3 regions of the Carnobacterium sp. genome follow, and region 1 is predicted to be linked to each of the others. Evidence: riboswitches for the same ligand, from Rfam matches in the RefSeq annotation. Region 1 holds a riboswitch; each other region holds the start of a gene.
The links. Region 1 has a riboswitch for thiamine pyrophosphate ahead of thiT (energy-coupled thiamine transporter ThiT). Riboswitches for the same ligand answer to the same signal wherever they lie in the genome.
Positions count from the first base shown of each region.

Region 1 (4,294 bases):
TACCAAAAACTTTTGTAACATTTTCAATAGTTATTTTTGACAAAAATAACATCCCCTTCCTTTTTTTATTTATGAATGTCAACTAGTGAATCAAAATGAATAAAGTACAATCTGATAAGGATAGAATCAAAACATAAATTGTTATAGAAACCATTCGTAAAATGGCTGATTTCTTTGAAAAATGTTTAAGAAAAATCGACATCTATTCATTAAAAAAAAACTTTTAAAATGAAGCACAATAATCAGTGTAACATGAATAAAAAAAAATGAAAAACAAAACCATTTTCAAAAATAAGCTTTAATACCGTTGTTTTACCTTGACGACAGACCTGAGAGGGGGAATAAAAAAAATAAAAAAAGTTTTTAAAAGCGTTTTCTTTTTAGGTTTCTTGTAAAAAAAGATAAAAAATAAGATATAAAAATTGACATATAACTTGTGGTTTTTTAGTGGGATTGATAGACTTATTTTGAAGTGCTGGAAGAGTACAAATGAGGTGGAAAAAATGTTAACAGATTTACAAAAAAAAATTATTGAACATACAGAAGACTATGTATATAAATTATTAAAAGATGATGCTAGCGGTCATGATTGGTGGCATATTCATCGAGTCAGAAATTTAGCAAAAAGTATTGCAAAACAAGAACGTAAAGAAATAAATTTCTTTATTTGCGAGATGGCGGCTCTTTTACATGATGTGGCTGATGAAAAAATGAATAAAACAGAAGCTGATGGGGAGAAGAAAGTTAGAAGTTGGCTTTCAACTCATCCTATAACTGAAGAAGAAACAGAACAAATAATGGATATCATTCTTCACATGTCATACAAAGGTGGGACAAATAAAACTAAATTGACTTCAATAGAAGGAAAAATTATTCAAGATGCAGATAGATTGGATGCAATAGGAGCAATTGGGATCGCTAGAACAATGGCCTATTCAGGTTCAAAAAATCGATTGATACATGATCCGGAAAAAAAACCACGTGAACATCTTACTATAGAAGATTATCGTTCTGGAGAAGATACAGCTATTATGCATTTTTATGAAAAATTGTTAAAACTAAGGGAAGAAATGAATACAACTCCTGGGAAAAAGTTAGCAGAACAAAGACATGCTTTTATGGAACACTATTTATCAGAATTTTATGCTGAATGGGATGGGGACAGGTAAGGTAGGCTTATAAAGAGGTTTAATACAATAAATCAGTGGAGGTTAGTGTATGAATAGGATGGAAAATATTATACTAAGAGAAGCAACAGTAGGCGATGTTTCTATGATAGAAGATTATATAATAGAAAAAAATCCTTACACAGTGATGCCTATGGTCGGTATGACTGAAAGTTTACATGAAAATGAAAAATACCCTATCTTGATCTTAGACCAAGATACGATGGTAGGTTTCTTTATCCTTCAAACAGGAAATTCGGTATTAAACTATGTCTCAAATCCCAATGCTATTCTTTTAAAAGCCCATTCGGTCGATAAACGGTATCAAAAGCAAGGATATGGAAAAGCTTCAATGGAAAAATTACCGGAGTATATAGAAGAGCGATTTTCTTCTATTAATGAGATTGTTTTGTTGATTGATTACGATAACATCAGTGGACAAATGATGTATTTAAAATCAGGATTCAAAGATACCAAAAAGAAAGTAAAGGAAGCAGATGGGTATAAGTTTGTTTACTCAAAAATACTTGAGGGCAGTCTAGTTTAATCTGCTTAATAGTTGAATCATCAAATCGTATATTGACAAAAAATCAGTATAATTGTACTATATTATATGGAAGTAAAATTGAATGAACAACCATCACAAAGGGGTGCTGTAAAAAGCTGAGATTGAATCAATAGATTCTAACCCTTGGAACCTGTTCGTTAGTACGAGCGTAGGGATTGTGACGGGGACGAAATAATAGTGTTAAAATGATTATTCGGACTCCTCCTTTGATGTGTGGCACTGTTCAACACATGAAGGAGGAGTTTTTTTTGAGTAGTATGAGGTTACGTGTTTGGATAGAAGGGACGATAGTTGCCGCTTTAGCAATTGTGTTATCTTTGATTCCAACCAATATTGGAACAGGATTTACAATTTCGTTAGGGATGATTCCGTTAACGTTGTTTGCATTTAGGTATGGTTTTATAGCAGCGTCTGCATCAGGATTTTTATGGGGAGTATTGCATTTCTTAGTTGGAAACGCTAGTATATTGCATCCATTACAAGGATTTATAGAATATTTTGTTGCTTTTGCTTTTGTTGGTTTTGCAGGTCTGGTAAGCAGACCTATCCAACGATCTTTTAAAGAAAATAAAAAACTAAAGCAATATCAATTAATTGTCTTTGGAACGATATTAGGAACAGCAGCTCGTTTCTTCTGGCACTTTATTGCAGGGTATTATTTTTGGGGAAGTTATGCTCCAGAAGGAATGAATCCTATTTGGTATTCATTTATTGCGAACGGTGGAAGTGCACTCGTTACTGGAATAGTAACAAGCGTTGTATTAATCATCATAGCTAAAACGACTCCAATGTTGTTTTTACCAAAAAGTAAACATTAACCATTTTTTTTAAGGATAAATAAGTGAGAGATTGTGGCAGCTGCCCAATCTCTTTTTTGGTAATGAATTCCTGCAGTTCGCTAGTTTGTAGTAGCTAAAAAATTAGGGAAGTAGTAAGATTGACTAATAATAAAGTTGGAGAGGAATACGTCGATGCAGATTATCACATACATACTTTTGGGTTTTTTCTTTTTAAATATCGTTTTTGCTGTCATTACGGTTTTTCGTGAGAAACGAGATATTGCTGCTACTTGGGCATGGTTGCTTGTATTGATTCTTTTACCAGGAATTGGATTCATTTTTTATTTGTTTATTGGGAAAAAATTGACCCGTGAAAAGATATTTGATATCAAGTCTCAAGAAAATATAGGAATGCCAGAGCTCGTACAAGCTCAAAAAGAAATGTTAGCAGAGGATGAAAATTTATTATCTGCTAAACAAGCTACTGAAAACGCAAAAGAAATGGCAAGTTTATTTTTAGAAAGTGACGAATCAATTTTAACTAAAGGAAATAAAATTGAATTGTTCACTGATGGAGCACAGAAATTTAATTCTTTAATAGAAGATATTTCTAAAGCGGAGCATCACATCCATATGATCTATTACATTATCCATAACGATAAAATAGGAAAACGTGTTCTTAAAGCCTTAGAAGAACGTGCAGCTGCTGGAGTTGATGTTCTAGTTATCTATGATGCTTTAGGTTCTCGATCGTTAAAGCCTAGTTTTTTTAAAAAATTAAAAAAACTAGGTGGCAAAGCTGAACCTTTCTTCGGTTCAAAATTTCCATTGATTAATTTACGTTTTAACTACCGTAATCACCGTAAAATTGTGATTATTGATGGGAAAATTGGGTATACTGGCGGTTTCAACGTTGGAGATGAGTATTTAGGCGAGTATAAGAAATTTGGCTATTGGAGAGATACCCATTTAAAAATTCAAGGAAATGCTGTCCTTGCATTACAAAGTCGATTTTTAATGGATTGGAATGCAGCAGTTCCTAAACATAAATTGGAATATGAAGAAAATTTCTTCCCTTTAATTGATAAAAAAGGGCATACGAACGTACAAGTCGTTTCGAGTGGCCCAGATTCAGATCTTGAGCAAATCAAAAAGGGTTATATTAAGATGATCAGTATGGCTAAAGAGTCTGTTTTTATTCAAACGCCTTATTTTGTTCCAGATGATTCAGTATTGGAATCTATTCAAATTGCTATAATGTCTGGGATTGATGTTAAAATCATGATACCGAATAAACCAGATCATCCATTTATTTATCGGGCTACCATGTATTATGCTGAAGCTATGGCAGCAGTTGGTGCAGAAGTATATATTTACGATAATGGATTTTTACATGCAAAAACAGTAGTTGTGGATGGAGATATCTGTTCGATTGGAACAGCTAATTTTGATATCCGTAGTTTTAAATTAAATTTTGAAGTAAATGTTTTTATCTATGATGCTAAGATTGCTCAGCAACAGCAAAATTTCTTTTATGAAGATATGAAGAAAAGCTATCTACTGACAAAAGAAATCATTGATAATAAATCTAAATGGATGAAATTTAAACAAACTTTTTCTAGATTATTTTCTCCAATTCTATAAACTCATAAGCTAGCTAAAGAAAGATTTTGGAATACTAATTCCAAAATCTTTTTTTATGAGAAAAAATTAATCAAAAATCGTCAAATTTGATTAGAGTTAGTATGTTTGAGATAATAGTTTTGCATATGGTCAAAAAA
Region 1 covers NZ_JBEMBC010000081.1:2,887-7,180, forward strand. Annotated here, with positions in the region: gene ABS911_RS12360 (quaternary amine ABC transporter ATP-binding protein) at 1-43, opposite strand, end outside; gene ABS911_RS12365 (HD domain-containing protein) at 504-1,169, shown strand; gene ABS911_RS12370 (GNAT family N-acetyltransferase) at 1,219-1,713, shown strand; TPP riboswitch at 1,803-1,906, shown strand; gene thiT (energy-coupled thiamine transporter ThiT) at 1,992-2,552, shown strand; gene cls (cardiolipin synthase) at 2,706-4,157, shown strand.

Region 2 (4,294 bases), on a different contig from region 1:
TAGTTCTCGAAAGGATGAAGATCATGCATAAAAATGGACTGATGATGCAGTATTTCGAATGGTATGTAGAAAATGATGGAAAGCATTGGAAACGGTTAAAAGAAGATGCAAAACATTTAAGTGAAATCGGGGTAACAAGTGTATGGATTCCACCCTGTTTTAAAGGTACTGGGGAAAAAGATAATGGATATGGCATTTATGACTTATACGATTTAGGAGAATTTGATCAAAAAGGAACTGTGCGTACTAAATATGGTACAAAAGAGGAACTAATAGCAGCAATTGAGGAGCTGCATAAATACGAGATCCAAGTTTATGCAGATGTTGTTTTAAATCATAAAGCAGGTGCAGATGGAGTTGAGCGATTTAAAGCGATTGAAGTGGATCCGGATGATCGCAATCAAACAATCAGTGAACCCTATGAAATTGAAGGATGGACAGAGTTTACTTTTCCAGGTAGAAAAGGAAAATACTCTGATTTCCAATGGCATTGGTACCATTTTTCAGGAACGGATTACAATCAAGAAAACGAGAAAAAAGCTATTTATCGCATTGAAGGACAAAATAAAGGCTGGGCAGATGATAAAACAGTAGATGATGAATATGGCAATTACGATTACCTAATGTACGCTGATATTGATTACAGTCATCCAGAAGTTATTGAAGAAACAAAAAAATGGGCTAACTGGTTTATTGAAGAAACGGGAGTAGATGGATTTAGGTTAGATGCAGTCAAACACATCAACGAAAATTTCATTTATGAATTACGTGAAAGTATTGAATCTAATTTTGGCAAACAATTCTTTATTGTTGGAGAATATTGGGATCAAAATTACTCTAGTTTAAATAATTACTTAGATAGTCAAGATTACAAGTTGGATTTATTTGATGTGGGTTTACATCATCAATTGGAACAAGCTTCAAAAATAGGTAATGAATTTGATTTGACACATTTACTTGACCAAACATTAATCAAAAACAATCCTACACAAGCTGTAACATTTGTAGACAATCATGATTCACAGCCAAGCCAATCTCTTGAATCATTTGTTGAACCTTGGTTTAAGCCTGCAGCTTATGGAGTTATCTTACTAAGACAAGAAGGCTATCCAGTGCTCTTTTACGGTGATTATTATGGTATTAAAGGGGATAACCCAATTGAACCTCAACGTGAAATAATCGATAAATTATTGTACCTTAAAAAGAATTATGCTTATGGAAATCAAACAGATTATTTTGATCACAGAAATTGTATTGGTTGGACTCGATCAGGAAATGAAGAGTATCCAAAGGGCTGTGCCGTAGTCATTTCAAATAGTGAAGAAGGATATAAAGATATGCTTGTAGGAAAAGAAAAAAAGGGATTTGTTTATGAAGATTATTTAGGCAATTGTGCGGAGACAGTAATTATTGATGAGGAAGGAAATGGTCATTTTCTTGTAGAAGCTGGATCCATATCTGTATGGGTTAATAAAGAAGAATAATTAAACTAAAAGAAAAAGATCAAGTTGTTGCTAACTAATGAATAGACTGAAAAAGTCTATTCATTAGTTAATTTTTTGTACTCTTAATGTCTATTTACTTAAGAGAATTGATTAAATAGTTTGTCTATAGTAAGCTTATAAGTAATTAAATGTTTTGCAGGGGGACACATGTGTGTTGAGAAGGTTAAAACCTGACCCTTTGAACCTGTTAGTTAACACTGACGTAGGGAGCACTATGTACATATGTATTAGATTATACGTACTGAGCTCTCCATTTTTATGGGGAGTTTTTCTTTTGTAAAACTTTTAATTGCGGGGGGACACACTTGTGTTGAGAAGGTTAAAACCTGACCCTTTGAACCTGTTAGTTAATACTGACGTAGGGAGCGATTAGTGTTTTTCTTATACACTTTTTTAGCCTCTACAACTGTTGTAGAGGCTTTTTTTTGCTTGCGTCCAAAATAAAGGAGGACTGAAAATTAGTTTTTTTTGATGAATAGTGAAAGAAATGGCAGACAAAAAAAGTAGAGGAAAGAGGAATGAAACATGTTAGTACAAATTAAAAAAAAAGCTCCTTTAGTGCATTGCATGACAAATTATGTGGTTGCTAATTTTACAGCGAATGGGTTGCTTGCAGTCGGTGCTTCACCTATTATGGCTGATGAAATGAACGAGGTCTCTGAAATAGTGTCGATTGCCCAAGCATTGCTTATTAATATTGGCACTGTGAATGATCGTACAGCAGAATCTATGATGTTAGCTGGGAAAAAAGCCAATGAATTATCCATTCCTATAGTGTTGGATCCTGTAGGCGTTGGTTCTACAAGTTATCGGAGACAATTGGTTCAACTATTTTTAAAAAATATTCAGTTTGATTTAATTCGATGCAATGTAGGAGAATTAGCAGCAATTGCAGGTGAGGTTTGGCAATCAAAAGGTGTAGATAGCGGCACAGGTGAAATAGATATTGCTCTAGTAGCAAAGCGAATGTCTTTGCAGTATAAGTGCTTTGTTATTGTAACAGGTGAATCAGATTTTATAACAGATGGGCATGAGGGAATTCATATTTCAGGAGGCAAGGAAATAGCGACACACATTACAGGTACTGGGTGTTTATTAAGTGCTATCTGTGCAGCGTCTCTTGCTATTGGAGATACAAATCAACTGCAAGATTTAGCAACAACGCTAAAAGACTACAAACAAGCTGCTGAGCATAGTACAAATGAGGTAGGAACGTTTGCTTTACAATTTATGAATGCCTTGCAAGAGTTAGCGGAGATGGAGAAATGATTGCATTAACAATTGCCGGATCAGATTCAGGTGGTGGTGCTGGAATTCAAGCAGATGTAAAAACATTTCAAGAACTTGGTGTATTTGGGACAACAGCTATTACAGCATTAACTGACCAAAATACACTAGGAGTCCACGGCATTTTTGAAGTATCACCAAGATTTGTACAACAACAAGTACAAACTGTGCTGGATGATTTTTCTATAAAAGCAATTAAAACCGGCATGTTATTCTCAACTGAAATTATTGAAGTTGTAGCTAAAATCATACAACAACAAAATATTCCGTTGATTGTTGATCCTGTGATGGTCGCAAAGGGCGGAGCAAATCTTTTACAGGATGCAGCAGTAACAACATTAATAGAAAAACTTTTTCCTTATACAACAATCTGCACACCAAATATTCCTGAGGCAGAACTGTTAACAGGTAGACGAATTAAAGAGGTTAAAGATATTGAAGAAGCTGCACAGCAAATCCTTCAAATGGGGGTTGAATGCGTGATTATAAAAGGAGGTCATTTAGATGGAGAACAGGCAACGGATAGAGTATACACTCGTCAGCATTCTTTTTCGATAAGCACCCCTCGTATACAAACAAAAGATACACATGGGACAGGTTGTACGTTTTCTGCAGCTCTTACAGCAAATATTGCAAAAGGACTATCGATAAAGGAATCTATAATTGAAGCAAAAAAATTCATCCATCTAGCTATTTCCACTCCTCTTCATATTGGAAATGGACATGGACCAACAAATCATTTTGCTTATAATGGTCAGCAAGGAATCTGTGAGGTAGTAGTAAGTGGATTGTAATATATTGAGCGTCTATTTTATAATGGGAACAAGGAACTGCACAAAAGACCCTTTGAAAACACTTGAAGAAGCATTAAAAGCAGGTATTACATGTTTCCAATTACGTGAAAAAGGTGAAGGGGCATTAACAGGTATCATCTATGAAGAGTTTGCTCGTGCTTGCCAAAAAATGTGTCAAGCATATCAAGTGCCTTTTATCGTCAACGATGATGTTGAACTAGCGCTTAAACTAGATGCTGATGGTATCCATATTGGACAAGAAGATTTAGCTCTTTCTAGATTTCGTAAACAAGCGAAAGGAAAAATAGTAGGCGTTTCTGTACACAATTCTAAAGAAATGGAACAAGCAATACTTAATGGAGCAGATTATGTGGGAATTGGTCCAATATACAAAACATGCTCTAAAAAAGACGCGAAGCCTCCTGCTGGATTGCATTTTTTAAGTGTTATGCGAAAACAGTTTAATAACTTTCCTATTGTTGGTATAGGAGGAATCACAGAAGAAAATGCTAGTGACGTTCTTTCTTCAGGAGCAGACGGGGTATCGGTTATTTCAGTTATCTGTCGCAGTAAAGATATTAGGCAAACGGTTAAAAACCTCCTTCTAACGAAAAGAATAAATTAATTGTTTTAAAGGATCCATATACCGTTTCTTTATTATTTGAATAGTCATAAATAAACAACACTCCCGCTAATGATTTGCTCATT
Region 2 covers NZ_JBEMBC010000016.1:8,497-12,790, forward strand. Annotated here, with positions in the region: gene ABS911_RS04970 (alpha-amylase) at 24-1,484, shown strand; TPP riboswitch at 1,633-1,731, shown strand; TPP riboswitch at 1,789-1,887, shown strand; gene thiM (hydroxyethylthiazole kinase) at 2,031-2,774, shown strand; gene thiD (bifunctional hydroxymethylpyrimidine kinase/phosphomethylpyrimidine kinase) at 2,771-3,586, shown strand; gene thiE (thiamine phosphate synthase) at 3,591-4,211, shown strand.
Region 2: it holds a riboswitch for thiamine pyrophosphate, as region 1 does, so the genes downstream of both, thiM (hydroxyethylthiazole kinase) here and thiT (energy-coupled thiamine transporter ThiT) in region 1, are expected to answer to the same signal.

Region 3 (4,294 bases), on a different contig from region 1:
CTAAGGCTTGTGTTGTTTTTTTACCAAAAACTTTCGATACATTTTCAACAGTTATTTTTGACAAAATAACATCTCCTTTCCCTTTTTAGGTATGAATCTCAAACTAGTAAATCAAAATTGATATTAAGAGAGAATCCAAACATAAATTGACTAGCCAACCACTTTCTATAGTAGTTTTATCTAAAACCCCTTTTACGAAAAACAACGACAACTATTCATAAAAAAAATAGTTCTAAATGGAACACAATAATCAGTGTAACATGAATGAAAACAAATGAAAAACCAAAGCATTTTCAAAAATAAGCTTTAGTACCTTTGTTTTGCCTTCATAACGGACCTTAGAGCATGAATAAAAAAAATGAAAAAACTTTTTTTTAGGTCGATTATTGGTCCTTTTCTAGAAAATGATCGATAAAAAATAAAATTACATTGGACATATAACTTGTGATTTTTGAGTGGGGTTGATAAACTTATTTTAAGTAGTTTAATGGCCAAAAAGAGGTGAACGATGGATGTTAACGGAATTGCAAAAAAAGATAATAAATGAGACAGAAGAATATGTCTACCAACTTTTAAAAGATGATGCTAGTGGTCATGATTGGTGGCACATTCACCGTGTGCGAAATTTAACTAAAAGTATAGCGCAAAAGGAAAAAGGAAGTATTAATCTCTTTATTTGTGAAATGGCAGCTCTCTTACATGACGTAGCAGACGGCAAGTTAAATAAAACAGAAGCTGAAGGAGAGAAAAAGGTCAGAGTATGGCTTTCTAGATTTTCATTAAGCAAACAAGAAATCGAACAAATAATGGAAATTATTCTTCATATGTCTTATAAGGGCGGAACGAATAAAGTGGTATTATCTTCTATAGAGGGGAAAATTGTTCAAGATGCAGATCGTTTGGATGCATTAGGGGCAATTGGAATTGCACGCACTATGGCCTACTCGGGTTCAAAAAATCGGTTAATTCATGATCCAGAAAAAAAACCACGAGATCACATTACAATAGAAGAATATCGTTCGGGAGAAGATACAGCAATTATGCATTTTTATGAAAAATTATTAAAATTAAAAAACGAAATGAATACGAGTATTGGAAAGGAAATGGCTGAAAAAAGGCATTCTTATATGGAAGCTTATTTAGAAGAATTTTACGCTGAATGGGACGGGGAGAAATAAGCAGAGGCTTTTCATTTCAATCGGATTGAAATGAAAAGTATAGGAGGTTTGTTATGGGTGAGATGGAAGGTCTGATATTAAGAGAAGCAACGGTAGGCGATATCCCTATGATAGAAGATTATACAATAGAAGAAACTCCATATACAGTGAAACCTATGGACGGTATGACAGAAAGTTTACACGAAAGTGAAAAACATCCGATTTTAGTGTTAGACGGGGATAAAATGGTGAGCTTTTTTATCCTTCAAACTGGAGACGCTATTCTAAATTATGGTTCAAATCCTCATGCTATTTTATTAAAAGCTCATTCAGTTGATAAGCGGTATTTAAAACAAGGATATGGTAAAGCTTCAATGGAAAAACTGCCTAAATTTGTTAATGAACATTTCCCTTCAATTAATGAAATTATACTATTAATCAATCACGATAATATTAGTGGACAAATGATGTATATAAAATCTGGATTTAAAGATACTAAAAACAAAGTGAAAGAGTTGGATGGCTATAAATTTATATACTCAAAGGCACTAGTGTTGCATTAAAATAGATCAATCCAAATTTTCGTAAAAATAAAAAATCCTTTACTCCTTTACAATGGTTGGAAGATGATTTATCCATAAGACCACTGTAAAGGAATGGTCTTATGGATAAGAATAAAACAAAAAAATTCATTTTGTAAATGGATTGAACCGTTTCTTTTAACTATTTGCCTATGGACTTGCAAGAGCAAATTACTCAAGCGAATGCCTACACTAAAAAGTTTGATTTCCATTTGTTTTTCAAGCACCTGAAACAATAGACCATGGTCAAAAAGTTTTATAGTCAGGATGAGAATGGACTGAAAAACCAGCATTATGTGGCCTTGGTAACGCAGCTTCTAACTTACCTGTTTAAGCTACGCACTAAGTTTCCGATGTCTAGTTCAAAGGTAGTAATTCAAACTTATGTAAATGAATATAAATGATAATGTTCCTATTATTATAATTGAAATTTATTTAGAATAATGTTATGTTTATGGAGTAAGAAAAATTAAATGAACAACCATCACAAAGGGGTGCTGTAAAAAGCTGAGATTGAATCAATAGATTCTAACCCTTGGAACCTGTTCGTTAGTACGAGCGTAGGGATTGTGACGGGGACGAAATGTTATTTATAATGATAATTCGAGCTCCTCCTTTGATGTGTGGCACTGTTCAGCACAATAGGAGGAGTTTTTTTGAGAAATGATCGATTACGAGTTTGGATAGAAGGTACAATATTTGCGGCTTTAGCTATTGTATTGTCCCTGATTCCAACAAATATTGGAACAGGATTTACCATTTCTTTAGGTATGATACCGTTGACCTTGTTTGCATTTAGACGTGGTTTCGTGGCAGGAACTGCAGCAGGTTTTCTTTGGGGGATACTACATTTTTTAATAGGAAATGCTAGCATTTTGCATCCATTACAAGGGTTTATAGAGTATTTTGTTGCTTTTGCATTTGTTGGTTTTGCAGGTGTAGTTAGGAAACCTTTACAACTTGCTTTTAAAGAAAATAACCAATTCAAGCAGTATCAATTTATTCTAATTGGAACGATTATTGGAACGATTGCCCGTTTCTTTTGGCACTTTATTGCAGGTTATTATTTCTGGGGAAGCTATGCTCCAGAAGGTATGAATCCCATTTGGTACTCATTTATTGCGAATGGTGGAAGTGCCTTAGCAACGGGAATAGCTACTAGTGTAGTTTTATGCATCATGGCCAAAACGACGCCAACCTTGTTTTTACCAAAAAAATAAGATTGGATTTACTTAAATAAGTCTATAGATTGAGAGATTGGATAATTACTCCAGTCTCTTTTTTTCTTTGACAGTTATTTTTTTTATACAGCTAGTTTCTAGTAGCTAAAAGAAAACGGAAGTAGTAAGATTAGACAATAACAAGGTGGAGAGGAATAACTGAATGAACATTATACTATACATAATTTTAGGGCTCTACTTTCTAAATGTTTTACTTTCTATTATCACGGTATTTCGCGAAAAACGAGATATTGCAGCTACTTGGGCTTGGTTGCTTGTGCTCATTCTTTTACCAGGTATAGGTTTTATTTTTTATTTATTTATCGGGAAAAAATTGACCCGCGAAAAAATATTTGATATTAATTCGCAAGAAAATATAGGGATGCCAGAGCTTGTGCAAGCTCAGAAAGAAATGCTGGCTGATGATGAAGAATTATTATCTGAAAGACAAGCGTCTGAAAATGCCAAGGAAATGGCTAGTTTGTTTTTAGAAAGTGATGAATCCATTTTAACAAAAGGAAATAAGGTTGAATTATTTACCGATGGGGCAAAAAAATTTGATTCATTGATTGAAGATATTTCTAAAGCAGAACATCATATCCATATGATCTATTACATTATTCATAATGATAAAATTGGGAAACGCGTCCTTACAGCATTGGAAGAACGTGCAGCTGCAGGAGTAGAAGTTCTAGTCATCTATGATGCGTTAGGATCTAGATCATTAAGACCAAAATTTTTTAAGACCTTAAAAAAATTAGGTGGAAAAGCTGAACCTTTTTTCGGATCTAAGCTGCCAATTGTTAATTTACGATTCAACTACCGGAATCACCGGAAAATTGTAGTAATCGATGGTAAAATTGGGTACACCGGTGGTTTTAATGTAGGAGACGAGTATTTAGGCGAATATAAGAAATTTGGCTATTGGAGAGACACCCACTTGAAAATTCAAGGGAATGCAGTGTTAGCTTTACAAAGTCGTTTTTTGATGGACTGGAATGCAGCTGTTTCAAACCATAAATTAGAATATGAAGAAAATTATTTTCCTTTGATCGATAAAAAAGGACACACAAATATCCAAGTTGTATCTAGCGGTCCAGATTCAGATCTTGAACAAATAAAAAAAGGCTATATTAAGATGATCAGTATGGCTAAAGAGTCAGTTTTCATACAAACACCGTATTTTGTTCCAGATGATTCTGTGTTAGAATCTATCCAAATTGCCGTTATGTCAGGGATTGACGTAAAAATTATGATACCAAATAAACCAGATCATCCCTTTATTTATCGTGCAACAATGTATTATGCAGAGGCTATGGTGGATGCGGGAGCAGAA
Region 3 covers NZ_JBEMBC010000029.1:6,155-10,448, reverse strand. Annotated here, with positions in the region: gene ABS911_RS07530 (quaternary amine ABC transporter ATP-binding protein) at 1-64, opposite strand, end outside; gene ABS911_RS07525 (HD domain-containing protein) at 513-1,178, shown strand; gene ABS911_RS07520 (GNAT family N-acetyltransferase) at 1,232-1,720, shown strand; TPP riboswitch at 2,219-2,322, shown strand; gene thiT (energy-coupled thiamine transporter ThiT) at 2,395-2,958, shown strand; gene cls (cardiolipin synthase) at 3,122-4,294, shown strand, end outside.
Region 3: it holds a riboswitch for thiamine pyrophosphate, as region 1 does, so the genes downstream of both, thiT (energy-coupled thiamine transporter ThiT) here and thiT (energy-coupled thiamine transporter ThiT) in region 1, are expected to answer to the same signal.